2 regions of the Cellulosimicrobium sp. NPDC057862 genome follow, and region 2 is predicted to be linked to the other one. Evidence: predicted binding sites of a transcription regulator. Region 2 holds the regulator's gene; the other holds the start of a gene.

Region 1 (10,003 bases), on a different contig from region 2:
CCTGGAGGAGTCGGTGACCGTCGTCGAGTGGGGCAGCGGGCTCGTCGAGGCGCTCGCGGGCGACCGGCTCGAGCTCGTGCTCGAGCGTCCGCGCGGCGAGGCGACCGCGGTCGTGCCCGGCGGTGCGGCGGACGAGGAGGACGCACCCGAGGCGGGCGCGCGCCGGGTGACCGTGCGCGGTGTCGGCCCCCGCTGGGCCGACCTCGACGTCGCCGCGCTGACCTCTCGGTAGCCCTCGAGGTCCGTCGGGTCCGAGGCACTCCACCCGGTGGAGCACCTCGTCCGTGGAGGAATACCCCACGATCTCGGCCGTAGGCTGGGGCCGTGGCAGTTCTCGCGCTCGACACCTCCGCCTCCGTCACCGTCGCCGTCGTCTCCGACGACGGCGCCCGTCTCGCCCGCCGCGACGCGCCCGAGCGTCGCCGGCACGCCGAGGCGCTCGCCCCGCTCGTGGAGGAGGCGCTCGCCGAGGCCGGGGTCGACCGGCGCGACCTCACCGCCGTCGCCGTCGGCACGGGCCCCGCACCGTTCACGGGCCTGCGGGTCGGGCTCGTCACGGCGCGGGCCCTGGGCTTCGCGCTCGGCATCCCGGTGCTCGGCGTCCCGAGCCTCGACGCGATCGCCGCCCAGGCCGTGAGCGACCTCGGTCTGGAGCCCGACGACGAGCTGCTCGTGGCGACCGACGCGCGCCGCCGCGAGGTGTACTGGGCCCGCTACCGCGTCGTCGCGCACGAGGGCCCGCACGCGGTGCCGGTGCTGGAGACCGTCGCGGGTCCCGACGTCGGTCCGGCGGCCGCGGTCGCCGAGCACGCCGCGGGCGCCGTCGTGGTGGGGGAGGGCGGGGAGCTCTACCCGGACGCCCTCGACGGCGCCGACGACGCGCCGCTGGTCCCGGACGCCGCCGTCCTCGCGCGGCTCGCGATCGCGCGCCGGGCCGAGGGGACCGACCAGCCGACCGAGCCGCTGTACCTGCGTCGACCGGACGTCCACGAGGCCGCCGCACGCAAGCGCGTGAGCGACACCGCGCCCGCCCCGGCGCCCGAGGGGTCCCGATGAGCGCGCGCCGCTACGAGATCCGGCTGCGCCCGCTCAAGGCGGCCGACCTCGACCGCGTCGTCGAGCTCGAGCGCGAGCTGTTCGGACGCGGCGCCTGGACGTACGGGATGCTCGCGGACGAGCTCGCGGGCCTCGGCCGCTGGTACGTCGCCGCGGAGCCCGTGCGGCTCTACGCCGCGGGCCCGCAGCCCGTCGTCGGCTACGCGGGCCTGTGGTTCGACGGCGACGTCACGCAGGTCATGACCCTCGGGGTCGACCCCGCGTTCCAGCACCAGGGTGTGGGCTCCACGCTCCTGGAGGCGCTGATCGCGCGTTCCCGCGACCTGGGCGCGAGCGCGGTGCTGCTCGAGGTGCGGGTCGACAACGACCCGGCGCTCGCGCTCTACGCGAAGTACGGGTTCGAGCAGCTCGGCATCCGCAAGCGCTACTACCAGCCCGAGGACGTGGACGCCTACACGATGCGGCTCGAGCTCGGCGCGACCGGCGCGACCGGCGCGCCCGGCGGGCCCGACGCTCCGGACTACGGCACGGCGCCCGACACCGGCGTCCTCGCGTGAGCGCGCCCGTGCCGGAGGGCCTTCGCACCGGCACGGTCGGGCCCGGGTCCGACGCCGCGCGTCGAGACCGGGTGCTCGTCGCCGCGCCCGACCTGGCGGAGGCGCTCGCGGGCGACCGCTCGCCCGTCGTGCTCGACGTGCGCTGGGCGCTCGGCGTCACCGACGGGCGCGAGCAGCACCACGCGGGACACGTCCCGGGCGCGGTCTACGTCGATCTCGAGACCGAGCTCGCGGCGCCGCCGTCGGCCGCCGCGGGGCGGCACCCGCTCCCCGCCGCTGCCGACCTCCAGGCCGCGGCGCGGCGCTGGGGCGTGCGCGCGGACCGACCGGTCGTCGTCTACGACGCCGTGGGGGGCACGTCCGCCGCGCGCGCCTGGTGGCTGCTGCGCTGGGCGGGGCATGACGACGTGCGGATCCTCGACGGCGGGCTCGCCGCCTGGCAGGCGGCCGGGCACGCGCTCGACGAGGGCGACGTGCGGCCCGAGCCGGGCGACGTCGTCGTCACGCCGGGCGGGATGCCCGTGCTCGACGCCGACGGTGCCGCCGACCTCGCGACGTCGGGCGTGCTCCTCGACGCGCGGGCGGGCGAGCGCTACCGGGGCGAGGTCGAGCCGGTCGACCCGCGCGCGGGCCACGTCCCCGGCGCGGTGAGCGCGCCGACGACGGACAACCTCGCCGCCGACGGGACGTTCCTGGGCGCGGTCTCGCTGCGCGCGCGGTTCGCGGCGCTGGGCGTGGTGGGACCCGAGGAGGAGCAGGACGGCGCGGGTCGCGCCGTGGGGGTCTACTGCGGTTCGGGCGTGACCGCGGCGCACGAGGTCGCGGCGCTCGCGACGCTCGGCGTCGAGGCGGCGCTCTACGCCGGCTCCTGGTCGCAGTGGTCGAACGACCCGGCGCGCCCCGCGGCGACCTGACCTGACCGCGCCCGGACGCCGCGAGGCGGCACCCCGGTGGGGCGCCGCCTCGGCGGACGTGCGGTGCGGCGCTGCCGCGGGTGTCAGACGGTCTCGATGGCCTGCTCGGGTGCCAGGCGCGGGGAGCGGGGGTACGGCGTGCCGACGCCGTCGGCCACGCCGACGTTGATGACGAGCATCGACTTCCAGCCGCTGTCGGCGAAGAACTCGGCGTCGATCGCGGCGCGGTCCATGCCGTTCATCGGGCCCGCGGCGAGGCCGGCGGCGCGCAGGCCGACGACGAGGTAGCCCGCCTGGATGTGGGCGTTGTCGCGCGCCATGCCGTCGCGGACCTCGGGGACGCCGTCGAGGTTCTCGCGGACGCCGGGGGCGTGCGGGAAGAGCGTGTCGAGGTGCTGGTGGAACGCGGGGTCGTACGCGACGACGAGCGACAGCGGCGCGTTCGCGACGCGCTCCTTGTTGCCGTCGTTCATGTGCGCGACCAGGCGCTCGCGGGCCTCGGGCGTGCGCACCGCGAGGATGCGCAGCGGGACGGTGTTCATGGCCGTCGGGCCCCACTTGACGAGGTCGTAGACCGCGGCGAGCTGCTCGTCGGTCACCTCGGCGTCGGTGAACTGCGCGGTGGTGCGCGCCTCGCGGAAGAGGCGGTCGGCCGTGGTGTCGTCGATCTGCAGGCTCGCGGGGGCGAGGGTGTCGGTGCTCATGCCCGGACCAACGGTTGAGAGTTGAACCATCTTCCCGGCAGACGGTGTGACGTGTGCGACACGGCACGGACGGAGCCCGCGCGCGACTACCCTGGACGCCATGGTTCCCTCTGCGTCCACGAGCTCCGGCGAGCCCCTGGTGCTCGGCATCGAGACGTCCTGCGACGAGACCGGCGTCGCGCTGGTCCGGGGCCGCGAGCTGCTCGTCGACACGGTCGCGAGCTCGATGGACGAGCACGCGCGCTACGGCGGCATCATCCCCGAGGTCGCGTCCCGCGCCCACCTCGAGGCGATGATCCCCACGATCGAGCGCACGCTCGGCACGGCCGACGTCGACCTGTCCGAGGTCGACGCGATCGCCGTCACCGCCGGACCGGGTCTCGTCGGCCCGCTGACGATCGGCGCGTCGGCCGCCAAGGCCCTCGCACTCGCGCTCGGCAAGCCGCTCTACGGCGTCAACCACGTCATCGGCCACGCGGCCGTGGACGAGCTCGTGCACGGCGCGTTCCCGGAGCGCGTCATGGCGCTCGTCGTGTCCGGCGGGCACAGCTCGCTCCTCCTGGTCGACGACGTCGCGACGTCCGTCACCGAGCTCGGCTCGACGCTCGACGACGCGGCGGGCGAGGCGTTCGACAAGGTCGGGCGCCTGCTCGGCCTGCCCTACCCCGGCGGCCCGCACATCGACCGCCTCGCGCGCGAGGGCGACCCCACGGCGATCCGCTTCCCGCGCGGCCTCACCGCGCGCAAGGACCAGGAGAAGCACGCGTACGACTTCTCGTTCTCCGGCCTCAAGACGGCCGTCGCGCGCTGGGTCGAGGCCCGGCAGGACGCGGGGGAGGAGATCCCCGTGCACGACGTCGCGGCCTCCTTCGCGGAGTCCGTCGCCGACGTGCTCACCGCCAAGACCATCGCGGCGTGCGAGCGGCACGGCGTGTCGACGCTCGTCGTCGGCGGCGGGTTCAGCGCGAACTCGCAGCTGCGCGACATGGCCGCGAAGCGCTGCGCGGAGGCGGGCATCGAGCTGCGCATCCCGCCGATCCGCTACTGCACCGACAACGGCGCGATGATCGCCGCGCTCGGGTCCGCCGTCGTGCGGGCCGGCGTGGCGCCGTCGAGCCTCGACATCGGCGTGGACTCCTCGATGCCGCTGACCGTGACCCACGTGTGACCCCGGAGCCCGGTCTCACGCCCGACGAGGCGCTGCGGCGCGCCCACGCCTGGGCGCGAGCGGCAGCCTCGACGGCGCCCGGGCCCGGGCGCGCCCAGGCCGAGCACGCCGCGGCGTACTGGACGGCGCAGCACCGGGCGCTCCTCGTGCCCGTGCCCGCGTACGGGTCCGCCCCGGCGCCCGGGGGAGCGCCGCGCGGCCTCTCCTCCGGGGTGGCCGACGCCCCTGCCTCCGGGGATCCGGCCGCGACGGCCCCCGCGTACGGGGCGTCGACCGTCTCGTGGGAGGTGCCGCGCCGCCGTCGGGGTCGTGCCGGTCGGGTCGTGATGTTCGTCCTCGTGCTCGTGGTGTCGGTCGTCGCCTACCTCGTCAGCTCCCTCGGCGGGGCGCAGGGCGACGGCGCGGTCCTGCCCACCGAGCAGGACGGGGCGGTGCCGCCCCCCACCGTGTGGGAGGACCAGAGCCCCGACGCGACCGCGTCGGCCACGGGCGTGGAGACCGCCTGGAAGGCCGGCGAGTACGCCGAGCCGCTGCCCGACCCCGTGCCGGGAGCGACGCAGTCGACGCCCTTCCTGCCCGAGCACCCCGACCCCACGGCGTGGCTGCTCGCCCTCAACCCCGCCAACGAGGGCGTGCAGGTCGTGTTCACCGACGACCCGACGCTCAACTGCGGCATGGAGCACGTCGCGGAGCACGACGCGTACGCGACGGGCTCGGCGGGCTGCTTCCAGCCCTCCCACCCGACCGTGCTGTTCGTGTGGTGGGGCGAGGACTCCGACCCGGCCACCAAGCAGGTGCTCCTCGCGCACGAGCTGTCGCACATGCTCCAGTGGTGGCACGAGTTCGACCTGATGCAGTCCGCCGTCGACTCGGGGCTCGCGGAGGACGAGGAGTGGCAGCACGCGGTCGAGACCGACGCGACGTGCCGCGTCCTGTCGTGGGGCGGCTACTCGGAGGCGGCAGCCGACCGCACGTCGTCGCCCTGCGACACCGACGACTGGTCGCCTACGTGGCTCGCCGACCGGGCCACCGACCTCGGGGTGGCCCTGCGCGACTACTGACCGTCGCGCGGGACGGCGGGTCGGTGCCCCAGGGTCAGAGCGGGCGGCCCGCCCGCATCTCCGCGACGAGCGAGCGCACGACGGCGTCCAGCTCGCCCCCGTTGCGGCGCGCGACGGCGCGCTGGCGCTGGTAGGACGCGCCGCGCCGCACGATCGTGCGCACCCCGTCGAGCTCGTCCAGGCACCCGAGGCGCGCGGCGACGGGCTCGAGCTCGACGAGCAGGCGACCGACGGCGTCGGTCACGAGCTCCTCGTTGCCCTCCCGGTCGAGGATGATGATCGCGTCCATGCCGTAGCGCGCGGAGCGCCACTTGTTCTCCTGCGCGAACCACGGCGGGATGCTCGGGAGCTCACGGCCCTCGTCGAGCAGGGTCGAGAAGTGCTCGACCAGGCAGTGCGTGAGCGCGGCGAGCGCGAGCAGCTCGGAGATGTTCGTCACGCCGTCGCAGATGCGCGTCTCGAGCGTGCCGAACTGCGGCGCGGGGCGCAGGTCCCAGCGGATCTCGTCGAACGCGTCGATGACGCCGGTGTGCAGCATGTCCGCGACGTAGCCCTCGAGCTCCTCCCAGGTCGCGAACTGGAACGGCAGGCCGGCGGTGGGGAGCTGCTGGAACATGAGCGCGCGGTTCGACGCGTACCCGGTGTCCTTGCCGCCCCAGAACGGCGAGCTGGCCGAGAGCGACTGGAGGTGTGCGAACGTCGTGAGCATCGCGCGCTGGATCGGGAGCACCTTGGCGCGGTCCTCGATGCCGACGTGCACGTGCACGCCGTAGATGAGCATCTGCCGCCCCCACCACTGCGTGCGGTCGATGAGGGTGTTGTAGCGCTGCTTGTCGGTGACCTTCTGCTGCGCCCAGCGCGCGAACGGGTGCGTGCCCGCGCTCATGAGCTCGACGCGCAGCGGGTCGGTCACGGCCCGGAGCTCCTCGATCGACCGCTCGAGGTCGCGTCCCGCCTCGCCGACCGTGCGGCACACGCCGCTCACGACCTCGACCGTGTTGAGCAGCAGCTCCTGCTTGATGGACGGGTGCGTGCCCCCGCCCTCCGGGCGCACGGCGTCGAGGACCGTCTGGGCGACCTGGCGCAGGTCGCCCGAGTCGGCGTCGACGAGCGCGAGCTCCCACTCGAGCCCGACGGTCGAGCGCTCCGACCGCGCGAACGGGATCGCGGTGCGACGAGGCAGGGCGCTCACAGCGGGCCGTCCTGCGGGGCACCGGTCGAGGGAGCCGCGAGCGGCTCGACGACCAGCACCTGCTGGGACCCGCCCACGCGCGTCAGGACGATCGTGGCGGTCGCGTCGCCCGTGAGGGCGAGCTGGCGGCGGAGCTGCTCCGGGGTGACGGCGGTGCCCCGCTTCTTGATCGTCAGGCGCCCCACGCCGCGCTCGCGCAGGTAGGAGCGCAGGCGCTTGAGGCCGAACGGCATGGTGTCGAGCACGCGGTACCCGCGCGCGAGCCCGTCGGCGAGCCCCGTCGCGTCGAGCGGGGCGGGGGAGTCGGTCGTCACGTACGCGATGGTCCGGTCGAGCAGCCGCCCGCCGAGCCCGCGCGCCGCGTGGGCGACGAGCCCCGCACGGATGACCGCGCCGTCGGGCTCGTAGAGGTACTGCCCGACGCCGCCCACGTCGGGCACGACGTCCTCGTCGCCGGGGCGGTGGGCGATCCGGCGCGTCGTGGTGCGTTCGGTCCCGTCCGGGCCGGTCCACGTCGTGAGGACGAGCGCGGAGCGGCCGGGCCCCTCGGGCGCGAGCGGGCCGAACCAGAGGCCTGCCTCCACGACGTCGCCGTCGACCGAGACCCACTCGGTCTCGGCGTCCTCGGGCAGGCCGTCGTGCGGGATCCCGGGGCCGACCTTGATGCCGACCGCGGGGACCCGCTCGCGCAGCGCCCACACCGCGTCGAGCGGCGGGGCGTAGGCCTTCGGGTCGAACACGCGCTTGCCGCCCCGTGTCCGTCGGGCGGGGTCGGCGTACACGCCCTCGACCCGCTCGCCCTCGAGGTCCAGCGCGAGGCCGTCGCCGTGGCGGACCTCGGCCTCGGGGAAGTGGCGCAGGTTCACGGTGGCGATCGCCGCGGTGAGCTCGTCGACGTCGGTCGCGAGGACCTCGAGCTCCGCCGCCGCGAAGGCGAGCGCGTCGACGCCGATCCCGCTCGTGAGGTCGGCGAGGCGCCGGATGCCCGCGTCCTGGTACCTCCGCGCGTGCAGGCCGGCGACGACGAGGCGGCTCGCCTGCTCGAGTCCCGCCTGGGTGAAGAGCATGCCGTCGGCGAACGCGCCGAGCTTGCCGCGGGCGGCCGCGCGCAGCCGCGACTGCGTGAGCGCCGCGGCGGCCAGGTCCGGGTCGACGCCCTTCGCGCGCAGCCCCGCCGAGAGCACCAGCGCCTGCTGCTCGTCGTACGGCGGGAGCGCGCCGAGCAGCGCCCAGCCCTCGGGGCTGAGCAGCTTGGTCAGCGTGGCGGCGTCCATGGCGTCGATCCTTCCACGGGGGGCGGGGACCACGCGCAGCCGGGACCCGGATCGTCCCGAGGGGCGGACGTTGGCACTCGCCTTGACCGAGTGCTAACGGCGACCTAGATTTGAGGGCGTGCCGCCACCGCTCGCGGAGGCGGCACCACGTGCGACCAGGCTGTCCGGCACCCGCGACGACGGCCAGCCGGTGCGCTCGACCCATCCGTTGCAGTTCTCATGCGAAAGGGGAGGTCCGACGTGTCGGTCCCCATCAAGCCGCTCGAGGACCGGATCGTCGTGAAGGCCCTCGAGGCCGAGACCACGACCGCATCCGGCCTGGTCATCCCGGACACCGCCAAGGAGAAGCCCCAGGAGGGCGAGGTCCTGGCCGTCGGTCCGGGCCGTGTCGACGACAACGGCAACCGCGTCCCGCTCGACGTGACCGTCGGCGACAAGGTCATCTACAGCAAGTACGGCGGCACCGAGGTCAAGTACGGCGGCGTGGACTACCTGGTCCTGTCCGCGCGCGACATCCTCGCCGTGGTGGTCGGCTGACGCCGACCTCGTTGCAGCAGCAGGGCCCGCGACCGTCCGGTCGCGGGCCCTGCTGCGTTCCGTGGCCGGTCGCCCCACCGTTCCCACGGGTCGTGCGCACGTGCTCCCGGTACGACGTCGGACCGGTGCCGCGCAGGTCTGCTGGTGGTGCCGCGGCGGGCAGGTCAGCCGGTGCGGCGAGCACCGCCGGCGAGGATCGCCGCCCGCTCGTCCTCGCTCAGGCCGCCCCACACCCCGTACGGCTCGCGCACGCGGAGCGACTGCTCGCGGCACTGCATCATGACGGGGCACGAGTGGCAGATCGCCTTCGCGGCCTCCGCGCGGCGGCGGCGCGTCGAGCCGCGCTCCCCCTCGGGGTGGAAGAACAACGTGTCGTCCGCGTCGCGGCACGAACCCTGGTACTGCCACTCCCACAGCTCCATGACGGGCCCGGGAAGTCTTGAGATCTCAGCCATGGCGAACAACCTACAAGCGTTGCAGAAGTTGTTCAAGCCCCCTGTGCAAGAAAAGTGAAGCAGCAGGTCACGGGCGTTCGAGCGGGTACGGCGGCCCTCGAGGTTGGTCAGATCGATGCAGCCGCGAGGCTAGGCTGACGCGATGACGACCCGGTGGCGCGTTTGCGCGAACGGTGAACAAACTCTGCACAAGCCTGACGCGAAGGGTGCACGACTGTGACCTGGACGAGGTGGCGAGACGCCGGAGCGGTCGGCAGAATCGATCCATGACCTCCGTCCGGTCCGCCCCCGACCCCGAGGGAGCCCGACCGAGCATGTCCACAAACCCCGGCCTCGCCGTCGCCGCCGTCGCGCGCCGGCTCGGTGTCGCGCCCGCGACCCTGCGGACCTGGGACCGCCGCTACGGCCTCGGCCCCTCGCAGCACCGCGCAGGCTCCCACCGGCGCTACACGGACGACGACGTCGCGCGCCTGGTCGTCATGCGGCGGCTCACGCTCGACGGCGTCGCGCCCGCCGACGCGGCCCGCGCGGCCCTGGCGGCCGACGACGACGAGCTCGACGCGCACCGCGGTGCCGTCTCGTTCGACGAGCACGGTGCCGAGGGCGGCCCGGACCTCGACGACGACGTCGACGCGGACGACGCGGCCCCCGAGCCCGCTCCGCCGTCGCGCCCGTTCCTGCGCGCGGTGCCGGGCGGAGAGCCCGCGCGGGGGACGGGGCCGCGCGCCCTCGGCGTGCGCGAGGCTCCGCGCCCCACCCGCGTGTCCGACGTCGTCGACGCCGCGATCGCCTACGACCAGCGCACGTGCGACCGGCTCCTGCGCATCCCCGCGGGCGGCGACCCCGCGGCCTGGTGGTCGGACCTCGTCGAGCCGGCGCTCGAGCGGCTCGCCGAGCGCACCGTGCTCGCAGGCCCGGGGGAGGTCCCCGAGGTCGTCCTCGCCAACGCGACGCTGGGCGCGCTGCGCGAGTACACGCAGGCGAGCGAGGACGCGATCGTCGCGGCCGGCGGCCCGCCCCGCAACCACCCGAGCCGCATGCGGCGGATCGTCCTCGTCTTCGCGGCGCCGGACGAGCCGCTGCCG
Region 2 (10,003 bases):
CTCGCGGATCTCGACGTAGAGGTCGCCCGCGGGGCCGCCGGCCGGGCCGACCTCGCCCTGCGCGGTGAGCTTGATGCGCGTGCCGGTGTCGACGCCCGCGGGGACGTTGACGGTGATGGTGCGGCGGCTGCGCACGCGGCCCTCGCCCGAGCACTCGGCGCACGGCTCGGGGATGACGGTGCCGAAGCCCTGGCACGCGGCGCACGGCGCGCTCGTCATGACCTGGCCGAGGAACGAGCGCGCGACGCGCTGGACCGTGCCGCGGCCGTGGCACACGTCGCACGTGCGCGGGGAGGTGCCCGGGCGACAGCACGAGCCGCCGCACGTCCCGCACACGACCGCGGTGTCGACCTGAAGCTCGCGCTGCGCGCCGAACGTCGCCTCGGACAGGTCGATGTCGAGCCGCACGAGCGCGTCCTGGCCGCGCCGGGCGCGCGGGATGGGGCCCTGCTGCGCCTGCCCGCCGCCGAAGAACGTCTCGAAGATGTCCTGGAAGCCGAAGCCGCCGCCCATGGGGCCGGCGCCCCCGCCGGGGGCGCTCGGGTCGACGCCGAGGTCGTACTGCTGGCGCTTCTCGGGGTTGGAGAGCACCTCGTACGCGCGCGCCACGTCCTTGAAGCGGTCGCCCGCCTCCTCGCCCGCGACGTCCGGGTGCAGCTCGCGCGCGAGCTTGCGGTACGCCTTCTTGATCTGGTCCTGGCTGGCGTCGCGCGCCACGCCCAGGATCTCGTAGTAGTCGCTCACACGTCACTCTCTGCTGGTGCGGGTCGTGAGGCCGGCACGGGGCCGGTCGTGAAGGGTCTGGTGCGGGTCGGAAGACCGGCGCGGGGCCGGTCGTCGAGGGTGCCCGCCGCGTGCGGGGAGGCCGCGGCGGGGCTCACGTGCCGAGCACCCGTGACAGGTAGCGCGCGACGGCGCGCACCGCCGCGATGGTCCCGGGATAGTCCATGCGGGTCGGCCCGATCGAGCCGACGAGGGCGACCGTGTCACCGTCGTTACCGTAACCGGTCGTCACGACGGAGGTCTCCACGAGGCCCTCGAGCTGGGTCTCGTGCCCGATCCGGACGCTCACGCCGGTCTCCGCGGCCATCTCCGTGAGCAGGCCGAGGAGGACCACCTGCTCCTCGAGCGCCTCGAGGACGGGGCGCAGCGCGTGCTCGAACCGCATGCCCGCACGGGCGAGGTTCGCCGTGCCGGCGAGCACGAGGCGCTCCTCGCTCTCCTCCGCGAGCGTCTGGGCGACGAGGTCGCCCACGGCGCGCACGAGCGGGGCGTCGTCGGGGTGGAAGCTCTCCGTCACGGCGGCGAGCCCCGGCGCGAGGTCGGTGAGGCGCTTGCCGGCCGCGGCGGCGTTGAGCCGCGCGCGGACCTCGACGAGCGTGCCCTCGTCGGGCACGCTCGCGACCTCGAGCGTGCGCTGCTCGACGCGCCCCGTGTCCGTGATGATGACGACGAGCAGGCGCGACTCGCCGACCGGCACGAGCTCGAGGTGGCGCAGCCCGGACCGGCTCAGGGACGGGTACTGCACGACCGCGACCTGACCCGTGAGCTGTGCGAGCAGGCGCCCGGCGCGCGCGATGACGTCGTCGAGGTCGACCCCCTCTGAGAGGAAGGTCTCGATCGCGCGCTTCTCCGGTGCCGACAGCGGCTTCACGCCTGACAGGCGGTCGACGAAGAGGCGGTAGCCCTTGTCCGTCGGGATGCGGCCCGCGGAGGTGTGCGGCTGCGCGATGAACCCGGCGTCCTCGAGGGCCGCCATGTCGTTGCGGATCGTCGCGGGCGAGACGCCGAGGCTGTGCCGCTCGGTGAGCACGCGCGACCCCACGGGCTCGCGCGTGAGGACGTAGTCCTCGACGATCGCCCGCAGCACCTCGAGCCGGCGCTCCTCGCTCACGTCCACCTCCGTGTGCCGCGCCGTCGCCGCCCCGGGCGGGCGCGCGGGCGTCGGCACTCTCGACCTCCGAGTGCCAATCCTACGCGTCCGCGCGGCCCGTCCCGCGGTCCTCCGCTCGTCGCGAACGCAGGTCCACGAGCCCGACGACGAGCGCGAGCGCGACGAGCACGATCGTCACGAGCAGCGCGCGCCCCGTCGCGTGCGCCGCCGTGTCGCCGCTCGCCAGCCCGCCGTAGTACACGGACAGCACGACCGAGATCCCGACCGCCGACCCGATGCGCTGGCCGAGCTGGAGCATGCTCCCCGCGACGCCCGCGCGGCTCACGGGGACCTCGGACAGCGTGAGGGTCTGGTTCGGCGCGATGACCGTGCCGCTGCCCGCCCCGGCGACCAGCAGCGCGCCCGCGAGCGCCGGCCCGACGGCGCCGGGGTCGTCCCCGAGGAGCCGCACCACGGCGTCGGCCGCGACCACCCCGACGAGGACGAGCAGCACGCCGCCCACGACGAGCTGGCGACCCCACCGCGCGACCCACCGGCCCGAGAACCACGCGGAGACTCCCGACGCGACCGCGAACGGCGTCCCGACGAGCCCCGCCTGGAGCGGCGTGTACCCGAGCTCGTCCTGGAGGTAGAGCGTGACGACGAGGAAGATGCCCGTGAAGCCCGCGAAGTAGGCCAGCCCGAGCAGCGCCCCGTTGCGGAACGACCCGAGCCCCACGACCTGCGGGTCGAGCACGGCCTCCCCCGTGCGCCGCTGGTACCGCCGCTCCCAGACGACGGCCGCGAGCCCGGCCACCGCGGCGGCGACCAGCCACCACCAGCGCGACGCGTCGTCGCCCTGGCCCGTGGTCGTGACGAACGGCATCATGACGCCGAGCGTCGCGGCGCCCAGGAGCGTCAGCCCGACGAGGTCGAGGCGGCGCGGGCCCCGTCTGGTCCGCGCGTCGGCGGGCGGCGGACCGGGCACGAGCCGCCACGCGAACGGCAGCAGGACGGCGACGACCGGGAGGTTCACGAGGAACACCCAGCGCCAGCCGTCCGCGGAGCCGGCCGCCGCGATGATGAGCCCGCCGAGCAGCGGGCCGAGCGCCGTCGAGACGCCGATCGTCGCGCCGAACATGCCGAACGCCCTGCCGCGCTCGAACCCCGAGAACTGCTGCTGGATGAGCCCGACGACCTGCGGGTTGAGGATGCCCGCGCTCACGCCCTGGAGCAGGCGCGCGACGCCCAGCCACGTGTCCGTCGGCGCGAGCCCGCACGCGAGGCTCATGAGCGCGAAGCCCACCAGGCCGGCGATGAACAGCGAGCGCCGGGCGCCCGCGTCCCCGAGGCGGCCGGCGGGCACCAGGGCGAGCCCGAACGCGAGCGTGTAGCCCGCGACGACGAGCTGGAGCTCCGTGGGGCCGGCGTCGAGCGACGACTCGATCGACGGGAGGGCGACGTTGACGATCGAGACGTCGAGCGTCGTGACGAATCCCACGGCGAGGCAGACGGGCAGCACGCGCCAGCGGTTCGGGTCCGGTTCGGCGCGCTGCGGGCTCACCGCTCCGTGGTACCACCCCGGCCCGGCACCGCGCGCGTCGGGGCCGCACCCGGGGCCGCGTGCCGAGATCGGCCCGAGTGTCCGAGATCGGCCCTCGGGAGGTCGATCTCGCGACGCACGGGCCGATCTCGGCGGGGCGCGTCCGGCGCTGACCTAGGGTGACGGCGTGTCCTTCGACCGGTATGGCTCCGACGTCCTCGGCGGCACGCCCGCCCCCGCCCACCACCGCGCGCGACCGGTGTCCCGACCGCAGGCCGCAGAGCGCGGGCTCGTGGTCGAGGAGGTGCAGACGGGGTGGGTCGGCGCCGTCGTGCGCGTCGAGAAGTCGGGCGGCATGCACGTGGTCGTGCTCGAGGACCGCGCCGGCCGCACGCGGACGTTCCCGCTCGGGCCCGGGTTCTGGGTCGACGGCGAGCCGGTCGAGCTCACCGCGCCCGTCACGTCGCGCGCCCCCGCCGCCCCCACGCGCACCGCGTCCGGCTCGCGGGCCGTCGTCGGGCAGCGGGCGCGCGTGGCCCGCGGCAGCCGCATCTGGGTCGAGGGCAAGCACGACGCCGAGCTCGTCGAGAAGGTGTGGGGCGACGACCTGCGGGTCGAGGGCGTCGTCGTCGAGCCGCTCCACGGCGTGGACGACCTCGCGGCGGCGCTCGCGGACTTCGGCCCGACGCCGCAGCGCCGGGTGGGCGTGCTCGTGGACCACCTCGTCCCCGGGAGCAAGGAGCGGCGGATCGCCGACGAGGCGCTGCGCCGCTCCCCCGCAGGCACCGTGCTCGTGCTCGGGCACCCGTACGTCGACGTGTGGCAGGCCGTGAAGCCGGCGCGCGTCGGCCTCGACCGCTGGCCCGTGATCGAGCGGGGCACGGAGTGGAAGCGCGGCATCCTGCGCGAGCTCGGATGGCCCGCGGACACCGCCGAGGACGTCGGCCGCGCGTGGCAGCGCATCCTCGGCACCGTACGCACGTACGCGGACCTCGAGCCGTCCCTGCTCGGCCGCGTCGAGGAGCTCATCGACTTCGTCACGGCGCCCTGACCTCGCCCCGGGGTCCGGACGCACCGCGCCCCGGCACCGACGGGCGGCACCGGGGCGCGGTGGACGGGCGACGACGACCGGCCGTCAGACGGCGGGCACGCCCCCGGTGAGGCGGCGGTAGGCGAAGCCGACGGCCACGTAGCTCAGCGGGATCGTGACGAACAGGCCGAGGCCGCACGGGATCGCGCCGAGGATGTTGATGCCGAAGAGCGCGAGCAGCAGCAGGAACACCTGGCCGAAGTTCTTGGCGACGAGCGAGAAGCTCGTCCGGACCGCGGTGATCGCGTCGACGCCCTGGTCGAGCGCGACGTAGTAGACGAACGCGGAGAAGAGCAGCACCGCGAGCCCGGGCAGGATGCACAGGATGAGCCCGACACCCGTGAGGATGCCGACGATCAGCGCCGCGAGCAGCACGTTGACGACGTTGCCGATCCGGAAGAACGCCGCGACGTCCGGGCGGCGACCGTCCACCTCGTCGAGCGCGCCGCGCGTGAAGATCGCCGTGACGAGGTAGCTGATGACCGTGCCGACGATCCCGAGCAGGACGCTCGCGAACGTGACGCCCGTGACCGCGGCGAAGTTGGTGTCCGTGTAGTCGAACTGGTCCTGGAACCGGTCGAACCCGCCCGTGATGAGGTTCCACGCCACGTTGACCGCGATGAAGATGAGCGCGACGAGGATCCACGGCCCGAGGTTCGAGGTGACCTTGCGCCAGCCGTAGGAGATCGCCTCACCCACCGCGAAGGCGGGTCCCGTGTACCCGGGCTGGGCGCCGTAGCCGCCCGCCGCCTGCGGGTACGAACCCGGCGGCGGAGGATAGGCGCCGGACGGGGGCGGGTAGGCGCCCGGCGGCGGGGTCGTCGGGCCCGGGGCCGTGGGGTCGCCCGGCGCGCCCGCGGGAGCCCCGTAGGCACCGGGCGCGCCGTACGCGGGCGGGCCCGACGGCGGCGCGGCCGGGTCCTGCGGTGCGCCCCAGGCCGGCGGACCCGACGGCGGGGCGGCCGGGTCCTGCGGTGTCGCGTCGCCCGGTCCGTACGGCGAGGCCGGCGGAGCGTCGGGGGTAGCGGGTGGTGGGCCTGCGGGCTGGTCCGGCGCCGGACCGGCGGGCGGCTCTGCGGGCTGCTGCGGGGTGCCGGAACCGTCGCTCGGCGTCGGCTCGTCGTCGCGGGGCGGCTGACCGCCCGGGTTCGTGGGGTCCGTCATGGTGCACCTCGTTCCTCGTCGTCACGTGCTGCGGGCAGCACGCGTCCTCGACGTGCTCGGTCCTATCCTGGCTGCTCAGAGGCCTGGGCGCGCGGCGAGCACCGCGACGCCCACCCTCCTCAGACGGGCTGCTCGGCGTTCAGGCGTCGGTACACGTACGCCGTCGCGATCTGGGCGACCGGCAGCGCGACGAGCAGGCCGACGTAGCACAGGAGCGTCCCGACGAGCTGCGCGAGGTACACGCCGAGGAACAGCAGCACGACCGTGCCGAGGTTCCTGCTCACGACCGTGAAGCTCGCCTTGAACGCGTCGAAGACGCCGAGCTTCTTGTCGATGACGTAGAACAGCGTGAACTGGGCGAAGAACACGAACACGATCGGACCCACGATCGTGATGGCCAGCACGCCCGTCGCGAGCCCGATGAGGAGGGCGGCGAGGATCACGTTTCCGAGGTTCGGGTACCGGAAGAAGTCCGCGTACTCGAGCTTCTTCCCGCGGGTGACCAGGAGCGACACGTTGACCACCGCGGCCTGCACGAGGAAGCCGAGCACGACGAAGATCGCGACGAACAAGAACGTGCCGAACCCGAACGCGAACCCGCCCGCCGTGCTGACCTCGCCGGTGACCGGGTCGACGGTCGTCTGCGCCGTCCCGACGAGGATCGCCCAGAACGCGACCGACAGGCCGGCGAGCACGGCGACGTACGTGAGGACGCCGCCGAGGATGACCCCGACGTTCTGCGTGAACCTGTTCCAGCCGTAGGAGAACGCGTCCTGCACCTGGACCGTCTGCCCCGGGTAGCCCGGCTGCCCGTACGGCGCGGCCGGCGGTGGGTAGCCGGGCCGCCCGCCGTACGGCGGCTGCCCCGGCGGCTGCTGGCCATGCTGCTGCGCGGGCGACGGACCCGCGGGCGGCGGGTACGCACCGGCCGGCGGAGCCCCGTACGGCTGATCGGGCGGCGGCCCGGCCGGGGGCGGGTACGCACCCGCGGGGGGAGCGTCGTAGGGCGGGGCCGCGGGCTGCGCGGGGCCGGGCGGCGTCTGCGGGGCGGGCGGGCTCTGGGGTGCGGGAGGTTCGTGCGGCGCCGGCGGCTCCTGGGCGGTGGGCTCCTGGGGCGGGACCGGCGGCTCGGCCGCCGCGTACGGGTTCTCGGGCGCCGGGGCGTCCGACGGGAGCTGCGGCTCGTTCTCGTCGCGCGGCGGGCCGCCTGCGGTGCTCTCGCTCATGGGTCTCCTCGGACGGTCGACGGGCCGCGGTGAAACCGCCGCCACGCACCGGATGTGGACGTCGTGTGTCGGTCGCACATTTCGCTGTCGCCGTACAGCCTCTCGGGATTCCGCCGACGACGCTAGGGGAAACGCCGGGCGGAACGGCCGGGGGCAGAAGTCACCCGGCGCCCCCACGGGCGAGACCGCACGACGTGCCGCAGGGTCAGCTCGTCGCGGAGCCCAGCGCCGCCGCGCGGGTCAGGCCGTCGACGACGACCGCCGTGTACGTCGTCCCGCCGGCGTCCGTGGGGTGCACGCCGTCCGGGCCGAGCACGGACGGGTCCGCGGCCACCGCGGCCGCCCAGTCCGCGACGACCACGCCGGGGTGCCGGCCCGCGGCGGCGGCGATCTCGGCGTTGGTGCCCGGGACCCACGGCCTGTCGGCGTACCCGGTGACGAGCACGACGCGGTGGTCGGGCCCGATCGCGGCGAGCAGCTCGTCCATCGCCGCGGCGCTCGCGGTGCTGTTCGTCCCGAGGGAGACGACGACGTAGGGCCGCAGCGCGCCTGCGTCGCGCGCGGCGGCGAGCGCCGCCGGTCCGTCCTTGACCTGGCGCGAGACCGCGCCGTCGACGTAGGCGCCCGGGAGCGCGGACATGAGCGCGGGCGCGCTCGCGAGCGTCACCGAGTCGCCGACGACGGTGACCTGGTCGCCCGTCGGCGCGGCGACCGGCGCTGCCGGCACCTCGTCGGCCCCGGGCTCGGGGTCCGGTGCGGGCGAGGCGGCCGGCTCCGGCCCGGCTCCGCCTGCCGGTGCCGCCCCCTCCGGGGCGACCGCCTCCGGAGCGGCCTCCGCCGAGGCATCCGACGCGGACTGCGTCGCCCGCGCGGCCTGCTCCCCCGCCGCGATCTGCTGCTCCACGCTCGTCGTGGCGGGTGCCGTGAGGATCCCGGCGGCGGAGAGGCCGACGACGAGCGCGCACGACGCCGCGAGCGCCCAGCCCCGGCGCGAGAGGACGTGCGGTCCGGCCTCGTCGGACGTCGGCCGGAGCCGGCGCGCGAGGTCGCGCGCCGCGCCGCGCAGCCCGCGCCGCAGGACGGGCCGCTCGACGTACCGGAAGGAGAGCGCCGCCGCGACGACCGTCACGGCGAGCGTCACGACGACGACGAGCGGGTGCACCGTGCCCGGCGGCACGGGACCGACCACCGTCCCGATCGAGGCCGCGGCGAGCACGAGCACGGGCCAGTGCCACAGGTAGAGCCCGTACGACCGCCGTCCGACCCAGCCGAGCGGGCCGCGGTCGAGCTGCGTGCCGAGTCCCGGCAGGCAGACGACGGCGTTGAGCACCGCGGTCGCGGCGACGGCGCACACGAGCAGCCCGCCGCGGTAGGCGAGCGCGTCGTCCCAGCGCATCGTCGCGACCGCGACCACGAGCACGACCGCGCCCGCCACGCCGGCGGCGAGGACGGCGAGCCGGCCGCGCGGCGTGCGCACGCGCGGACCGCCCGGCAGGAGGGCGTGCGCGTCGGCGCCCGATCGGGCGTCGCCGTCGGGCCGTTGGACGGGGCGCACGTGCCAGAACGCGAGCGCCGCCCCGGCCATGAGCGCGAAGAGGTGGGTGTCGGTGCCGACGTAGACGCGCGTCGGGTCGGTGCCGGGCGCGTAGAGCAGCGCCATGAGGGCCGCGGACGCCAGCCCCAGCCCGGCGACGATCCACGGCGCCCGGCGGCGCAGGGGCCGCACGACGCTCAGGAGCACGACGGCGAGCGGCCACAGGAGGTAGAACTGCTCCTCGACCGCGAGCGACCAGAGGTTGCCGAAGAGCTGCGGGAGCAGGGCTCCCGAGTAGGTGGCGCCGCTCGCGACGTCGACCCAGTTGCTCGTGAAGGTCGCGGCGCCGAGGAGCTGGGGGCCGATGCCGACGAGGACGTCGCCGCCGACGACCGCCGCGGCCGCCGTGCACACCGCGACGACCAGCACGAGCGCGGGGAGCAAGCGGCGGGCGCGCCGCGCCCAGAAGGCGCGCAGCCCCACGTGGTGCCGGTCGCGGTGCTCGCGCACGAGCAGCGTCGTGATGAGGAAGCCCGAGAGCACGAAGAAGACGTCGACCCCGACGTACCCGCCCGGGAAGGCGGCGGGGGCGAGGTGGAACGCCACCACGACCACCACGGCGAGCGCCCGCAGGCCGTCGAGCCCCGGCATCCGGCGGTAGCGCACGGTCGGTCGGCCCGGCCGTCGACCCGCGCCGGGGGCGCGCACGTGCCCGACGACGCGAGGCTCCTCGAGCGTCGGGCGACCGGCCCCCGCAGGGGTCGTCCCGGGTCGAGGTGCCTCGTGGGTCGTCGTCACTCGTCCGTGATCTCCCGTACCACCGTGTCCGCCAGCAACCGTCCTCGCAGGGTGAGCACCGCGCGTCCCGCGATCGCCGCGCGGCCGTCGAGGAGCCCGTTCGCGACGAGCCCGGCGACGGCGCGCCGTCCGGCCGGGGACAGGACCGCGAGGTCGAGACCCTCGTGCAGCCGCACGCCGAGCATGGCCTGCTCGAGCCGTCCCTCGTCCCGCGTGAGGAGCTCACGTCCTGCGGCGGGGCTCGTGCCCGCCTCGAGCAGCGCCGCGTAGCGGCGCGGGTGCTTCACGTTCCACCATCGCACGCCGACCCGCGGGTCCTGGACCGACGCGCCCGTGTCGTCGGTCACGGTCGTCGGGTCCGTCGCCGGACCGGTCGTCGCGTGCGCGGGGCCGGCCGACGGCGCGGCGACGTACGAGTGCGCACCGGGCCCGATCCCCCACCAGTCGTCGCCCCGCCAGTACGCGAGGTTGTGGCGGCAGCGGTCGTCGTCGGTCCGGGCCCAGTTGCTCACCTCGTACCAGGTGAGCCCGGCGGCGGTGAGCAGCTCATCGGCGAGCTCGTACTTCGTCGCCTGGTCGTCCTCGCTCGGCAGCGCCACCTCGCCGCGCCGCACCTGGGCGGCCATCTTGGTCCCCGCCTCGACCACCAGCGCGTACGCGGACACGTGGTCGACGCCCGTCGCGAGGGCGGCGTCGAGGCTCGCCCGCCAGTCGTCGAGGCTCTCCCCCGGCGTGCCGTAGATGAGGTCGAGCGAGACCTGGAGGCCCGCGTCGC

Evidence for each region. Region 2 encodes HrcA, which represses chaperone genes, less so after heat shock. Its sites were predicted from a motif close to TTNGCACTCGNNNNNNNCGAGTGCNAA; they were not measured.
Region 1: groES (co-chaperone GroES) is a predicted target of HrcA. The motif match lies at 7,997-8,023, and genes of this name have one in related genera.

The regions. Positions count from the first base shown of each region.
Region 1 is NZ_JBHVMH010000017.1:65,011-75,013, reverse strand. Features, by position in the region: gene tsaE (tRNA (adenosine(37)-N6)-threonylcarbamoyltransferase complex ATPase subunit type 1 TsaE) at 1-232, shown strand, start outside; gene tsaB (tRNA (adenosine(37)-N6)-threonylcarbamoyltransferase complex dimerization subunit type 1 TsaB) at 325-1,056, shown strand; gene rimI (ribosomal protein S18-alanine N-acetyltransferase) at 1,053-1,613, shown strand; gene ACFVN3_RS17460 (sulfurtransferase) at 1,685-2,527, shown strand; gene ACFVN3_RS17455 (malonic semialdehyde reductase) at 2,611-3,231, opposite strand; gene tsaD (tRNA (adenosine(37)-N6)-threonylcarbamoyltransferase complex transferase subunit TsaD) at 3,332-4,399, shown strand; gene ACFVN3_RS17445 (hypothetical protein) at 4,396-5,460, shown strand; gene ACFVN3_RS17440 (glutamate--cysteine ligase) at 5,495-6,652, opposite strand; gene ACFVN3_RS17435 (SAM-dependent methyltransferase) at 6,649-7,926, opposite strand; gene groES (co-chaperone GroES) at 8,167-8,463, shown strand; gene ACFVN3_RS17425 (WhiB family transcriptional regulator) at 8,628-8,918, opposite strand; gene ACFVN3_RS17420 (MerR family transcriptional regulator) at 9,185-10,003, shown strand, end outside.
Region 2 is NZ_JBHVMH010000007.1:132,475-142,477, reverse strand. Features, by position in the region: gene dnaJ (molecular chaperone DnaJ) at 1-744, opposite strand, end outside; gene hrcA (heat-inducible transcriptional repressor HrcA) at 878-1,894, opposite strand; gene ACFVN3_RS11295 (MFS transporter) at 1,974-3,437, opposite strand; gene ACFVN3_RS11290 (DUF3097 domain-containing protein) at 3,604-4,467, shown strand; gene ACFVN3_RS11285 (hypothetical protein) at 4,552-5,670, opposite strand; gene ACFVN3_RS11280 (hypothetical protein) at 5,790-6,896, opposite strand; gene ACFVN3_RS11275 (acyltransferase family protein) at 7,102-9,228, opposite strand; gene hemW (radical SAM family heme chaperone HemW) at 9,225-10,003, opposite strand, start outside.